DNA from 3 places in the Lysinibacillus sp. IITD104 genome. Region 1 is predicted to be linked to each of the others. Evidence: riboswitches for the same ligand, from Rfam matches in the RefSeq annotation. Region 1 holds a riboswitch; each other region holds the start of a gene.
What was found. Region 1 has a riboswitch for lysine ahead of V1L66_RS06940 (aspartate kinase). Riboswitches for the same ligand answer to the same signal wherever they lie in the genome.
Positions count from the first base shown of each region.

Region 2: another riboswitch for lysine. It lies ahead of V1L66_RS21665 (amino acid permease); the one in region 1 lies ahead of V1L66_RS06940 (aspartate kinase).
Region 3: another riboswitch for lysine. It lies ahead of V1L66_RS11940 (transporter substrate-binding domain-containing protein); the one in region 1 lies ahead of V1L66_RS06940 (aspartate kinase).

Region 1 is NZ_JBAHYH020000001.1:1,366,703-1,371,331, reverse strand. Features, by position in the region: gene V1L66_RS06945 (YslB family protein) at 1-309, shown strand, start outside; gene V1L66_RS06940 (aspartate kinase) at 408-1,634, opposite strand; lysine riboswitch at 1,757-1,934, opposite strand; gene uvrC (excinuclease ABC subunit UvrC) at 2,042-3,832, opposite strand; gene trxA (thioredoxin) at 3,955-4,266, opposite strand; gene V1L66_RS06925 (amino acid permease) at 4,388-4,629, opposite strand, start outside.
Region 2 is NZ_JBAHYH020000001.1:4,284,933-4,289,561, reverse strand. Features, by position in the region: gene V1L66_RS21670 (MFS transporter) at 39-1,247, opposite strand; lysine riboswitch at 1,426-1,602, shown strand; gene V1L66_RS21665 (amino acid permease) at 1,685-3,148, shown strand; gene V1L66_RS21660 (response regulator transcription factor) at 3,301-3,993, shown strand; gene V1L66_RS21655 (sensor histidine kinase KdpD) at 3,998-4,629, shown strand, end outside.
Region 3 is NZ_JBAHYH020000001.1:2,347,516-2,352,144, reverse strand. Features, by position in the region: gene V1L66_RS11950 (2-oxoglutarate dehydrogenase E1 component) at 1-439, shown strand, start outside; gene odhB (2-oxoglutarate dehydrogenase complex dihydrolipoyllysine-residue succinyltransferase) at 531-1,790, shown strand; lysine riboswitch at 2,131-2,317, shown strand; gene V1L66_RS11940 (transporter substrate-binding domain-containing protein) at 2,437-3,294, shown strand; gene V1L66_RS11935 (amino acid ABC transporter permease) at 3,465-4,190, shown strand; gene V1L66_RS11930 (amino acid ABC transporter ATP-binding protein) at 4,203-4,629, shown strand, end outside.

The DNA of each region.
Region 1 (4,629 bases):
CGCAAGTTCCCATGTAAAAGTCAAGATGAACTTATCGCATTTTTCGCAGATGCCTGCTGGGGTACATTAGAACTCATAAAGGAATCAAAAGATGGACGCATTTTCCAGTTGACAAATGACCCTGAAATTCTGCAAATTAAGCAACGTAGCTTTAAACTTGAAGCAGGATTTATAGCAGAGCAAATTCAACTAGCGAAAGGCTACCTGACAGAATGCTATAATGAAAAACGGGAAAAGCAACAATACGTCATGTTTACAGTCAAATGGGATGTTAAAGAACGTATTATGAATACCATTCCCTTAGAATAATTAAAAAGGATTGTCTCCCATTAAAGAATGGGAGGACAATCCTTCTTTTTTCTTCCTTTTATTTCGGTCAATTACATAAAATGCTGTTTCTTCTATTATTATATGTAAAGTGCTTGCTCTAAATTAAACTCATCATGGAGAGCATTAGCTGCTTTGATCATATCATCCTGTGGGACAACAACGGACACTTTTATTTCAGAGGTACTTACCATTTTTACAGGGATATTTTCACGACGTAACCGATCAAACATACGAGCAGCAACGCCTGGATTAGAAGCCATGCCTGAACCTATGATAGAAACTTTTGCTAGCCCAATTTCGAAGTCAGCAAAACTAAATCCGAGTGATAATTTACTTTCCTCTAACACACGTAATGCTTCCGCAAATTCCTCTTTTAAAATGGAAAACGATACAGTTGGCTTCAACCCATCAATAATGGCTTGGACAATTATATCTACATTAATACGGTTCTCTGCAAGAACCGTAAATATGTCTGCTAATGAAGCATTGGAAAAAGCATCATACCCTACTGTTAAACGAATAATATCCGATTCAAATGCCACACCACGAACGACTAAATTTTTTTCCATTTCTACTTCCTCCTTCAATAAAGTGCCTACTGATTCAACTAAACTTGAGCGTATAATAACAGGCATTTGAAATTTCTTCGCTAACTCCACCGCACGTGGATGTATGATATGAGATCCTAAGTTAGATAATTCCAACATTTCATCATAGGATATTTCCTGTAGCTTTTGGGCATTTGTAACATAACGTGGATCTGCTGTATAAACACCGTCCACATTTGTATACATATCAACTCTCTCCGCTTCCAATGATACAGCAAGTGCTACAGCTGCTGTTTCAGCTCCACCTTTCCCAAGCATGGTAATATTGTGCTCTTCGTCAATCCCCTGTTCTCCTGCAATGACTACAATTTGTCCCTGTGTAAAGTGTTCTTCCATTCGACTAACATCTATATAGTCGATTCGTGCATGTCGATACATACCGTCCGTATGTATACCAGCTTGCCATCCAGTTAGAGACACAGCATTATAGCCTGCTTCCTGTAAGGCGATGGCTAATAAAGCACTAGATAATTGAGAGCCTGTTGACAAAACTGCATCTAATTCTCGTTTCGATACATCGTCTGTTAGTTGATGTACCATCATTTTCATCTCTTTCAAAGTGAGTCCCATCGCTGCAACGACCACCACTACATCAAAACCTTTGTCCTTTTCAGCAATCGCTTTCCGAGCAGCCTCTTGGATTTGTTCAGTGGAACCTAATGCAGCTCCTCCAAACTTCATCACGATTTTAGCCATTCTTTCGTTCTCCCTTCCAGTTCATGTATTTCACCTAATTATGGGTTTCTAGAAAAACTAAAAGGCAGCCTCCACATAACGTGAAAGCTGCCTATAACATGTACAATAATCGTAACTTGCGCATGTGTGATAGCTCTCCGAAACGTTTAGAATCGACAGTCTTACATTTCTTAAATGCAAAACCAGTACAGCAATGGAACAACAATACTGTACTTCGGCAAGCTCCCCTTTCACACAATATCTTTGGATTTGTCCATCCTCCATCGTGTTACTCTTGAACCTTGCACCTCTATCATCACTTTAAAGTGAATGTATTCAATTCATTAAGCTTTAGCGTAAACAAACTAGTCACGCAGTTGGCTCTCCATAACATTGAAAACAATGTTATTTATAACCATAGCACATGCCTATTCCTTTGACAATGATTGTTGCTGAAAATAGCTAAAAATTTGGCTTGCTAAATTAGCGGGCATCCCAGCCTCCTGTAATGCTAGCTCGCTCGCCTCTCGAATTTTTTTGACTGAACCGAAATGTTTTAGCAACTGTTGCTTTCGTTTTGGTCCTACCCCTTCAATATGATCTAATACAGATTGAATGGCATGCTTCTCATGCTGTTGACGCAAGAATGTAATAGCAAAGCGGTGAACTTCGTCTTGAATTCGTTGTAATAAATAAAAGCCATCACTTGTACGTTTCAAGCTAATCACTTCTGGTGGATCACCAAACAATAGCTGAGATGTATTATGCTTATCATCCTTTGCTAAACCAGCAATCGGTATGACAAGACCTAGCTCATCTTCTAGTACTTCACGGGCTACTTCCATTTGCCCCTTACCACCATCAATTAAGACTAAATCTGGTAATGGGAGACCTTCCTTTAAAACACGTATATAGCGACGACGTATAACCTCCTGCATTGCACCGTAATCATCATGCTTGGCTGCTGTACGTGTTTTATATTTTCGGTATTCCTTTTTCGCAGGCTTCCCATCAATGAACACTACCATGGCAGATACTGCATCCGTTCCATGCATATGACTATTATCAAAAGCTTCAATTCGTAAAGGTGTACTAATACCCATTGCTTCACCAAGTGCCTCACAAGCACCAATGGTACGTTCCTCCTGGCGTTCTATTAGCTGGAATTTAGCTGCCACAGCAATTTCGGCATTTTTGGTTGCTAATTCAACCAATTCCTTCTTTTGACCTCTTTTCGGTGTAAGCACTTTGATCTCTAATAATTCAGTTAAGATAGCTGCATCAATGGCTTGTGGAATAAAGATTTCTTTTGGCTTAATATGCTCTGGTTTTTCATAAAAGCGTCCAACAAAAGTTAAAAATTCATCCTCTGCATCTTGATAGATCGGGAAAATCGAGACATCACGCTCTATCAGCTTACCTTGGCGCACAAAGAAAACCTGAACACACATCCATCCTTTTTCCACTGCATAGCCAAATACATCTCGATTTGTTGTATCACTTGAAACTATTTTTTGTTTCTGCATAACCGTATCAATATGGGCAATTTGGTCTCGGAATTCCTTCGCTCGCTCAAATTCCAGATTTTCTGCAGCTGCTAGCATTTTAGCTTCAAGCTCTTTTTTGACTGCCTCCACACCACCATTTAGAAACTTCGTCATATCCTCAATCATATCTTGATAAACCTGACCATTAATTTCCTTCACACATGGTGCTAAGCATTGACCCATATGATAATACAGGCAAACCTTCGATGGTAATTGTACACATTTACGCAGCGGATACAATCGATCCAATAGCTTTTTTGTTTCACTTGCTGCATAGGCATTTGGATAAGGACCAAAATATTTAGCCTTATCCTTTTTTACCTTCCGTGTCGTAATTAGACGAGGATGTTTTTCATTCGTAATTTTTAAATATGGATAGGTCTTATCATCCGTTAACATGACATTATATTTTGGATCATGTAATTTGATGAGATTCAGCTCTAAAATAAGTGCTTCAATATTGGATGACGTCACAATATACTCAAAATCTTCTATTTCACCTACAAGCCTTTGCGTTTTCCCTTCATGTGTTCCAGTAAAATAAGAGCGGACACGGTTTTTCAGAACTTTTGCTTTACCGACATAAATGATTGTCCCTTGTCGATCCTTCATCAAATAGCAGCCAGGCTGATCTGGTAAAATATCCAGTTTTCGTTTGATTAAATCATTCATTACCTACCTGCCCCCTAAGTAAAAATTCCCCTCATTAGAATAATGTTAGTTATTTTCTTTATTATATAACGAAAAAAAGCCGAACACATCTATTGATGGCTCGGCTTTGTGAACTTCATTCATTACGCATGTTTTGCGATAAATGCTTCTAAAGCTTCTTTTGGTTGGAAGCCTACTGTTTTGTCAACTAATTCTCCATCTTTAAATAATAGTAAAGATGGGATTGACATAATTTGATACTGAGCTGCAGTACCTTGGTTATTGTCAACGTCAACTTTTACAATTTTAGCCGCACTACCCGCAGCGTCCATTTCTTCAAGAACTGGCCCAATCATTTTACATGGTCCGCACCAAGCAGCCCAAAAGTCTACTAGTACTAACCCTTCTTTAATATCGTCCTGGAACGTAGCATCTGTTGCATGTACAATTGCCATTTGAAATCCTCCTTAAACTTACTATGACTGTAGTATAGCATGGATAAATTCACTTGAGCGAACAATCTGCCTACAATGTATTTTTTATGCAAATCTATATCGAAAAATCAAATCACAGCCATTAATTGTCTTGATAACGACCTTTCAATACATAGGTTAACGTAATAAAAAGGTAAATAGCTAACGTAATGCCTGTCACAATAATTGATGTGGTAAAAATAATCCCGATGAGAATCGCACTTAACGCTAGTATAGCTACCCAAGTTGTATAAGGGAACCATTTTACTTCATAGGCACTTGTGTGCTTTGCTTGTTTTTTACGTGATTTTAAATGTGCAATCGCAATAATTAACCAAATAAATA
Region 2 (4,629 bases), 2.9 Mb from region 1:
GCAGATGGAGGAAGTCGATCCACCTGCTTTATTTAATTTTAATGCACATATTCATCCTTAGAGGCTCTCATTGAGCAAAAGAAGAGTAACATTGCCACAACGACAAAGAGCCATCCCGCAATATTCCAGCCACCAAATAAATCATGCAAGAAGCCAAAAAGAATAGGACCGATTGCGGCAAATAAATAACCCAAAGATTGGGCAAAGCCTGATAAATCTGCTGCTTCAAATGCAGTACGAGTGCGGAGAGTGAAGAACATCATTGCTAGAGCGAATGAAGAACCACCTGCTAACCCTAGAAGAACCATCCATAGTACTCCAAGACTTGTCCATTCCATGACAACCCCAACAAAGCCTACTAAATAGAAGGAAGTAAACATCAATACAAGTGGGCGTTGAGAAGTCATTTTGCCTGCAATAATAGGCACTGCCAAGGCCATTGGTACTTGTGAGAATTGCATGATTGAAAACATCCAGCCAGCTTTATCAGGTGCTAAACCTTGAGCAATATAGATTTCAGGTATCCAAGCTGCTGTTGTGTAGAATAATAAAGACTGTAAACCCATTGCCCCTGTGACAGCCCAAGTAACAGGTGATTTCCACAGAGGTGTACTGGTCTTTTTAGATGTAGTAACTGGTTCCGGTTTATTTGACTTTAGTTGAGGTATCCAAATTAAGATTGTAACTAGAACAAGTATGAGTGCAATGGATAGCGCCCCTTGCCAGCCTAACGATGAATTAGCTATAGGATAGCTAATACCAGCACCAAGGCCAGCAGTAAAATTCATGGACATGGTGAAAAAGGCCATCAATAAACCAACATGATATGGAAATTTCAATTTTAATAATCCAGGAATTAATACATTTCCAAAAGAAATGGCTACGCCAATTAACACAGTACCCAATAGAAGTAATTCTGTTGTACCAAGTGAGCGTAGGACAATCCCTAAGGCCAAGAGAAAAGTGGATAAAAATAATGTTAGCTCGAGCCCTAATTTGCGTGCTACAACTGGCGCAAATGGAGATATAATAGCAAAAGCCAGCAATGGAATAGTTGTTAGAAAGCCTGCCAATACATTAGATATCCCTAGATCTTCACGGATAAAGGATATAATTGGGCCAACAACAGTTAGTGGCATTCGTAATGTAGAGGCTATAAAGATAACGCCAAAGACTAAAAGTAAGGTTGTTCCTTTCCAGCTAATTTTTTTACTTGGAAAACTAGTGGAATGATCATTTGTAGTCAAAATAAAATCCCCCCTAATAATAACCATTCTAATTGAACTACTATAACACTTTATCACACTATTAAAAATAGTAGAAGATTCATAAAATACAGAACATTTCCCGTTGTATTGAAATGTCTATGGTCTTATGTTAGTATAATAAACATCATAAATTTAATAATTATATGCCTCATGTTTGTATTGAGGTAGAGGTCGCGATATTTATAAGTATGCTAATTGAAATGACAAGCATTGATGAAATTAGCTGAAAGGAAATATTGCCGAAGTGTGAGGGGACTTGAAAACCTCATGCTGGGGCTGTCTCCGAAAGGAACAGAACTGTCACGTTTGCACAACGTGTTGAGCTATCATGTAAGAAAAACTGAGGATTAACGTAGCCATCACAGTGTATATGTGATGGCATTTTTTTGCCTCATAAATAGGAAGGAAGCTATATCGTGAGTGAAATAAAAGTAAATCAGTTCGGACATAAAGCACCGAAGCTGAAAAAAGAATTAAAAAGTCGTCATATCACAATGATTTCTTTAGGCGGTACAATTGGTACGGGGCTATTTTTAGCCAGTGGTGGTGCTATTGCTCAGGCAGGACCTGGAGGAGCATTGCTTGCCTATGCTTTAATCGGTATTATGGTGTATTTTTTAATGACAAGCTTAGGGGAAATGGCTGCTTATATGCCATCATCAGGTTCATTTAGTACGTATGCAACCAAATTTGTAGATCCCGCTTTGGGCTTTGCATTAGGCTGGAACTACTGGTATAACTGGGCAATCACCATTGCTGCAGAAATTGCTGCTGTATCATTAATTATGAAATATTGGTTTCCAGATAGCTCATCAGCACTTTGGACAGTATTATTTATTGCTGTTGTACTGACGTTTAATTTACTATCCGTAAAAAGTTATGGTGAAAGTGAATATTGGTTTGCCATGATTAAAGTAGCAACGGTCATTGTTTTTATTATCATTAGCTTACTAATGATTTTTGGTATTTTAGGTGGGCAGGCTCCTGTAGGTTTCACTAATTTCTTTATTAGTGATGGGCCATTCCATGGTGGCTTCCTTGCCACATTTGGTATTTTCCTAGCAGCTGGATTTTCATTCCAAGGAACAGAATTACTTGGAATTACAGCAGGTGAAACAGATGATCCTGGTAAAAATATTCCGAAGGCTGTTAAATCTGTATTTTGGCGTATTATTTTGTTTTATATTTTAGCGATTGGTGCAATTGGGATGTTGATTCCATTCACAGATGAACGTTTATTATCAGAAGATATCGCAGTCTCACCGTTTACACTAGTGTTTGACCGCCTAGGTATTGCCTTTGCTGCTTCATTAATGAATGCCATTATTTTAACGGCTATGCTGTCAGCAGGAAATTCAGGACTATACGCATCTTCTCGTATGCTATGGCAATTAGCAGTGGATGGACATGCACCTAAATTTTTCTCAAAGCTAAGTCGTCGAGGTATTCCGATTTATGCACTTATGGCAACATTAGCTGTAGGCTGTTTAGCATTTTTGGCATCCTTCTTTGGTGATGGAGTGGTTTATATCTGGCTATTAAATGCTTCTGGAATGTCTGGCTTTATTGCATGGCTAGGTATTGCATTTAGTCATTATCGTTTCCGCCGAGCGTTTGATGCACAGGGCTTAGATCCAAAGTTATTACCTTATAAAGCTAAATTATATCCATTTGGACCATTATTTGCTTTTACTGTTTGTATGATCGTAGTCATTGGACAAAATTACACAGCCTTTACAGGTGAAAAAATAGATTGGTACGGTATCCTTGTTTCGTATATTGGGATTCCACTATTTTTAGCATTATGGTTGGGCTATAAAATAAAGCACAAAACAAAAATGCTTCCACTTAAAGATTGTGATTTAAAAGTTGAAGATTAATTAATAGAGCTGTTCTGTAAACCAAAAAGTGATGGTTTATAGGGCAGCTTTTTTTTAACACTCATGAACAAAATCTCTCCAATTAAACATCATAAATATGGTAATGTAATATACATATGGAAATTGGGTTTTAGTAGGAGAGGTGCATGATAATGCAAAAGCATATTTTACTGGTAGAAGACGATGAAGCCATTCGTGAAATGGTTGAAAATTATTTAACTATGGAAGGTTTCAATGTCACAACCGCGATCAATGGTGAAGAGGCATTACAAAATTGTTTGCAAAATACCTTTGATTTGGTCATCTTAGATATTATGATTCCTAAACTAAATGGATTGGAAGTATTAAAGATTATTCGAGAGCAGGCAGCACTTCCTATCATTATTATGTCTGCCAAAGACAGTGATGTTGATAAAGCACTAGGCTTAGGATTAGGGGCAGATGATTATATTGCTAAACCTTTTTCTATGCTAGAATTTTCAGCCCGTGTTAAGGCTGTTATCAGAAGAGCTACGAAATACTCCAGTCAAGCTGAACAAAAGCAAGAGGTCCTAGAAATCGATAATTTAAAGATAGATATCGTTAATTTCTCAATAGCAAAGAGTGGACAAGAGATAAAGCTAACATCAAAGGAATTTTCCATTTTAAAATTGTTTGTGACAAATCGTCACAGGGTTTTTACCAAAGAGCAAATTTATCAGATGATATGGAAAGATGCCTATTATGGAGATGAAAATATTATAAATGTACATATCAGAAGACTACGTGAAAAAATAGAAGATGATCCATCAAATCCTCAATATATTAAAACTCTATGGGGAATTGGCTATAAGTTTGAGGGTTAAAAATATGATGATATTTCTATTATTAATAATTGTATTGCTAATCGGGATTCTCACTTTTCAATGGAAAGTCAAGAAGGAACAAGATCGCGCTATCCAATACATTCATAGTAAACTACACGTAATTGTAAATGAACAGACGTATGAAAAGATTCTAGTTACAACTACAAATTCAGAAATTCAACAGTTACTTGTTACAATGAATGCTTTGCTAGATCAGCATCAAAAAATCCAGGCTACTCATCGTAAAATGGAAAATTCCATGAAAAAGATGTTGGCCAATATTTCGCATGATCTTAAAACACCTTTAACAGTTGTACTTGGCTATATTGAAATGCTTCAACTTCAAAATGCGATGAGTGACGAGGAACGCCAACGATTACTTACAGGTGTACATGCTAAAACATTAGAAGTGTTAAAAATTATCCATACATTTTTTGACTTGGCGAAATTAGAGGCTGGAGATACAGATTACCCAATCACTAAAATCAATGTCAGTGAAATATGCCGTAAAAATATTTTGTCTTTTTACGATCTGGTTACTTCAATGGGATTAGCTATTAATATTGATATTCCTGCAAGCCCCATGTATGCACTTGGTAATGAAGAAGCATTAAATAGGGTGCTAAACAATCTACT
Region 3 (4,629 bases), 980 kb from region 1:
ATTAGCAAATGGTTCATTCCAAGAAGTGATTGAGCAACCAGGCTTAGGGGCTAAAGCAGAAGCTGTAGAGCGTATCGTTTTAGGTACAGGTAAAGTGATGATCGACTTAGCAGAGCGCGTGAAAGACGGCGAAGGCTTCGATCACCTACACATTATTCGTGTAGAACAACTTTACCCATTCCCAAAAGAGCAAGTTGCTGGTATCATTGCTAAGTATCCTAATGCAAAAGAGATCGTTTGGGTACAAGAAGAACCGAAAAACCAAGGCTCATGGAATTATGCATTAGAAACATTATATGAACTTTCAGAAGGTAAAAAGCTTCGCTATGTAGGCCGTCCTGCAATGAGCTCAACTTCTGAAGGGGATGCAGATTCTCATAAAGCAGCACAAGCAGCTCTTATTGAAGAAGCGGTTGCTGAGCCAGTAAAGGTTAAATAATCACATATTAATTTTTGAAACCGGGCTACTTGCCCTTAAGCAGTAGCCCTTCTATGTGCGTCATGCACGTTAACCAAAGGAGGAAATGAAAGTGGCTGAAATTAAAGTCCCTGAATTAGCAGAATCGATTACAGAAGGTAGTATCGCACAGTGGGTAAAAAAAGTGGGCGATCGCGTTGAAAAAGGTGAATTCATCGTTGAACTTGAAACAGATAAAGTAAACGCTGAGATCATTTCTGAAGAAGCAGGTGTATTAACACAAATTTTAGCTGAAGAAGGCGATACTGTACTAGTTGGTCAAGTTATCGCAGTAGTAGAAGCAGGCGAAGGCGCAGCAGCAGCTCCAGCAGCGGCAGCACCAACTGAGGCAGCACCTGCACCAGCAGCGCCACAAGCCGCAGCAGCACCAGTTGCAGCAGCTCCAGTAGTAGAAGAAACTTCTGGTGAGCGTGTAGTTGCATCTCCAGCAGCACGTCGTCTTGCACGTGAAAAAGGTATTGACCTTGCCGCGGTATCTCCAGTAGATCCACAAGGACGTGTACGTGTACAAGATGTAGCAGCTCATGGTACAGCACCAGCTGTAGCACCAGCAGCACCTACATCAGTAGCAACTTCAGGTGGCCCAGTAGTGTTCACACCAGCAGCTAATTCTGACCGTGTAACAATTGAAAAAATGAGCCGTCGTCGCCAAACAATTGCAAAACGTTTATTAGAAGTGAAACAATCAACAGCAATGTTAACAACATTCAACGAAATTGACATGACAAACATCATGGCACTTCGTAAACGTAAACAAGAAGAGTTTGTAAAAGCAAACGACATCAAACTTGGTTTCATGTCATTCTTCACGAAAGCTGTTGTTGCAGCACTGAAAAAATATCCATACGTAAACGCTCAAATCTCTGGCGATGAAATTCATTTAAATAACTTCTTTGATATCGGTATTGCTGTATCAACTGAAGAAGGTTTAGTCGTACCAGTTGTACGCGATGCAAATAGCAAAAACTTTGCAGAAATCGAAAAAGATATCGCTAACTTAGCGACAAAAGCTCGTGATAAAAAATTAGGCTTAAATGACATGGCTGGTGGATCATTCACAATCACAAATGGTGGTGTATTCGGTTCATTAATGTCAACACCAATTATGAACGGTACACAAGCTGGTATTTTAGGCATGCACTCAATTGTTAACCGTCCAGTTGCAGTAAATGGTGAAGTTCAAATCCGTCCAATGATGTATGTAGCACTTTCATACGATCACCGTATCATCGATGGTAAAGATTCTGTAGGATTCTTAAAAACGGTTAAAGAATTAATCGAAAATCCTGAAGATTTATTATTAAATTCATAATCCCATTAAACCCTGCGAACAATGTTCAGCAGGGTTTTTTGTATGACGAAAGGTACTGACCGATTCTAAGCTTGAAAGAGTACGAATGTTACATCGTTTAGAGGAGCAAAGAAAGAAAAAAACGCAACTTTTCTCACATATAGAACATACTCTATAATAAATATTTGTTGTAATTTTCAGAAATATCAACAAAAGTTCAACGATTTAAAGTGGAAGCAGAACGCACAATATCCTAATATTGTCATTAGTCAGAAAAATGTTAAAATCGTCTTGACGAACATATTAGTTTTATAGTAGTATCTAAATATCAATTAAATAAACAAACCTCACGAATTGTTACCAGTGAGGTAGAGGCGCGGTATTTATTAGTTCATTGTTGAGTACAAGCAAGCGAAGACGCAATGAAGAAGGAAATATCGCCGAAGTATAAAAGGAGCTCGTACTTTTATACTGGGTCTGCAGTGAATAAGTGCAGGACTGTCCTAGTAAATGGATTTCCAGATTTACTAGGTTGTGCTATCTCGGAAACATGGAAATTATAGTGAGGATTTGGGCAACTGTCATAAAAGGTAAGACCTAAGTTCAATATACTTAGGTCTTTTTTAGTACAGTTGTCTTATTTTTTTACAGAAAAGGGGAGTTTTTCATGAAAAGAAAATGGTTGTTAGTAATGATCTCTATCATGACAGCAATTGTGCTAGCTGCATGTGGCACAAGTGACAAAAAAGAGGGCGGTTCAAGTGATGCTGGAACTGACAAAGAAGAAGGCGGCGGTGAATTCCGAATCGGAATGGAGGCTGGCTACCCACCGTTCAACTGGACACAGCAAGACGATGCAAATGGCGCAGTGAAAATTGCGGATAATGCAGAGTATGCAGGTGGCTATGATGTACAAATGGCAAAGAAAATTGCTGAAGGTTTAGGCAAAGAGTTAGTCATTGTTAAAATGGAGTGGGACGGATTAGTTCCAGCGCTACAATCGAACAAAATTGATGCAATTATCGCAGGTATGTCACCAACAGAAGAACGTAAGAAAACAATTGATTTTACAGAAAACTATTATACTTCTGATTTTGTTATGGTTATTAAAAAAGGTAGCAAATATGAAGACGCAAAATCGATTCAAGACTTCTCAGGTGCTAAAATTACATCACAATTAAATACATCTAACTACACAGTGATTGACCAAATTAAAGGTGTAGAAAAACAAACGGCAATGGAGAGCTTCCCAGCAATGCGTGTGGCTTTAGAAGCAGGTAAAATTGATGGCTATGTAGCTGAACGTCCAGAGGGCATTTCCGCTTCTGCTGCCAACGATAAATTCACATATGTAGCATTTGAAGAAGGCTTTGATACAGACCTATCAAATACTTCAATTGCTGTAGGCTTACGTAAAGATGACGCAAATCGCGAAAAAATCAATGAAATCCTAAAAGGCATTTCAGAAGATGATCGTCAAGCGATTATGGAAGAAGCTATTTCTCAACAACCCGCAGCACAATAATGACATGGCACGGACTAGCAACTAGTCCGTGCATGATCATTTCATCATTATCAAAATGAGAACCTCTCTACATAATGATAATGTCCTAGCGTGACAAATCATAGAATGGTAGAAAGAGCTAGGGCACAAAAGAAATAAGCAAGCAAGATGACATTGTTAGGAGGAACATCATGAGTCTTGAATGGATACTTTCAATTATTGAAAACAACTGGCAAATGTTTTTACGAGGTGCGTATTATACGTTACTGATTTCGAGTATTAGTACAATTATTGGTGCATTTATCGGATTTTTCATCGGAATTATGCATACGATTCCAGTTCGTAAAAAAGGTGTGAAATTTTATAGCTTAAAGCTCATTAATTTTATACTGACATGCTATGTTGAATTTTTCCGTGGTACACCAATGATTGTACAGGCTATGGTTGTCTACTACGGATTAGATATCGCATTCGGTATCGATATGCACTTTATTACAGCAGGTATTTTAGTCGTTTCCCTCAATACAGGGGCTTATATGGCAGAAATTGTTCGTGGCGGTATTGTCTCCATTGATAATGGTCAATACGAGGCAGCATCAGCAATTGGCATGAATCACTTCCAAATTATGCTTCATGTTGTCTTACCACAAGTAGCGCGTAATGTTTTACCAGCGACAGGTAACCAATTAATCATGAATATTAAAGATACAGCCGTATTAAATGTCATTGGGGTAACGGAATTATTCTTCCAAACAAAATCAATTTCGGGTAACAACTTCCGTTACTTCGAATCATTCTTCGTTGCATGTGTTCTTTACTTCATCATGACATTTACCGCATCTCGCATCCTTCTCTATGTTGAAAAACGTCTAGATGGTCCTGATGCCTATCAAAAAGAACAAAAAGAAGCCGTATAGGGGGACGCACAAATGGCAGTCATTAAAATCGAACATTTAAGTAAATCATTTGGACGTAACCAAGTGTTAAAAGATGTGAATTTCCAAGTGGAGAAAGGGGAGGTAGTTTGTTTAATTGGCTCCTCTGGCTCTGGTAAATCCACATTGCTTCGTTGCATAAATTTATTAGAAACGCCAAGTGGCGGTCAAATAATTTATAAGGGGGAAGACATCCTAGATGAAAAGCACAATATACAAGAATATCGTACACATCTAGGCATGGTGTTCCAGCAGTTCAATTTATTTAACAACCACAATGTCATAAGTAATTGCACAGTGGGCCAAATCAAAGTGATAAAACGTTCGAAAAAAGAAGCGGAAGAAACGGCGCTTAAATATTTGAAAATCGTTGGTATGGACCAATATGTCAACGCCAAGCCACGTCAGCTCTCAGGCGGAC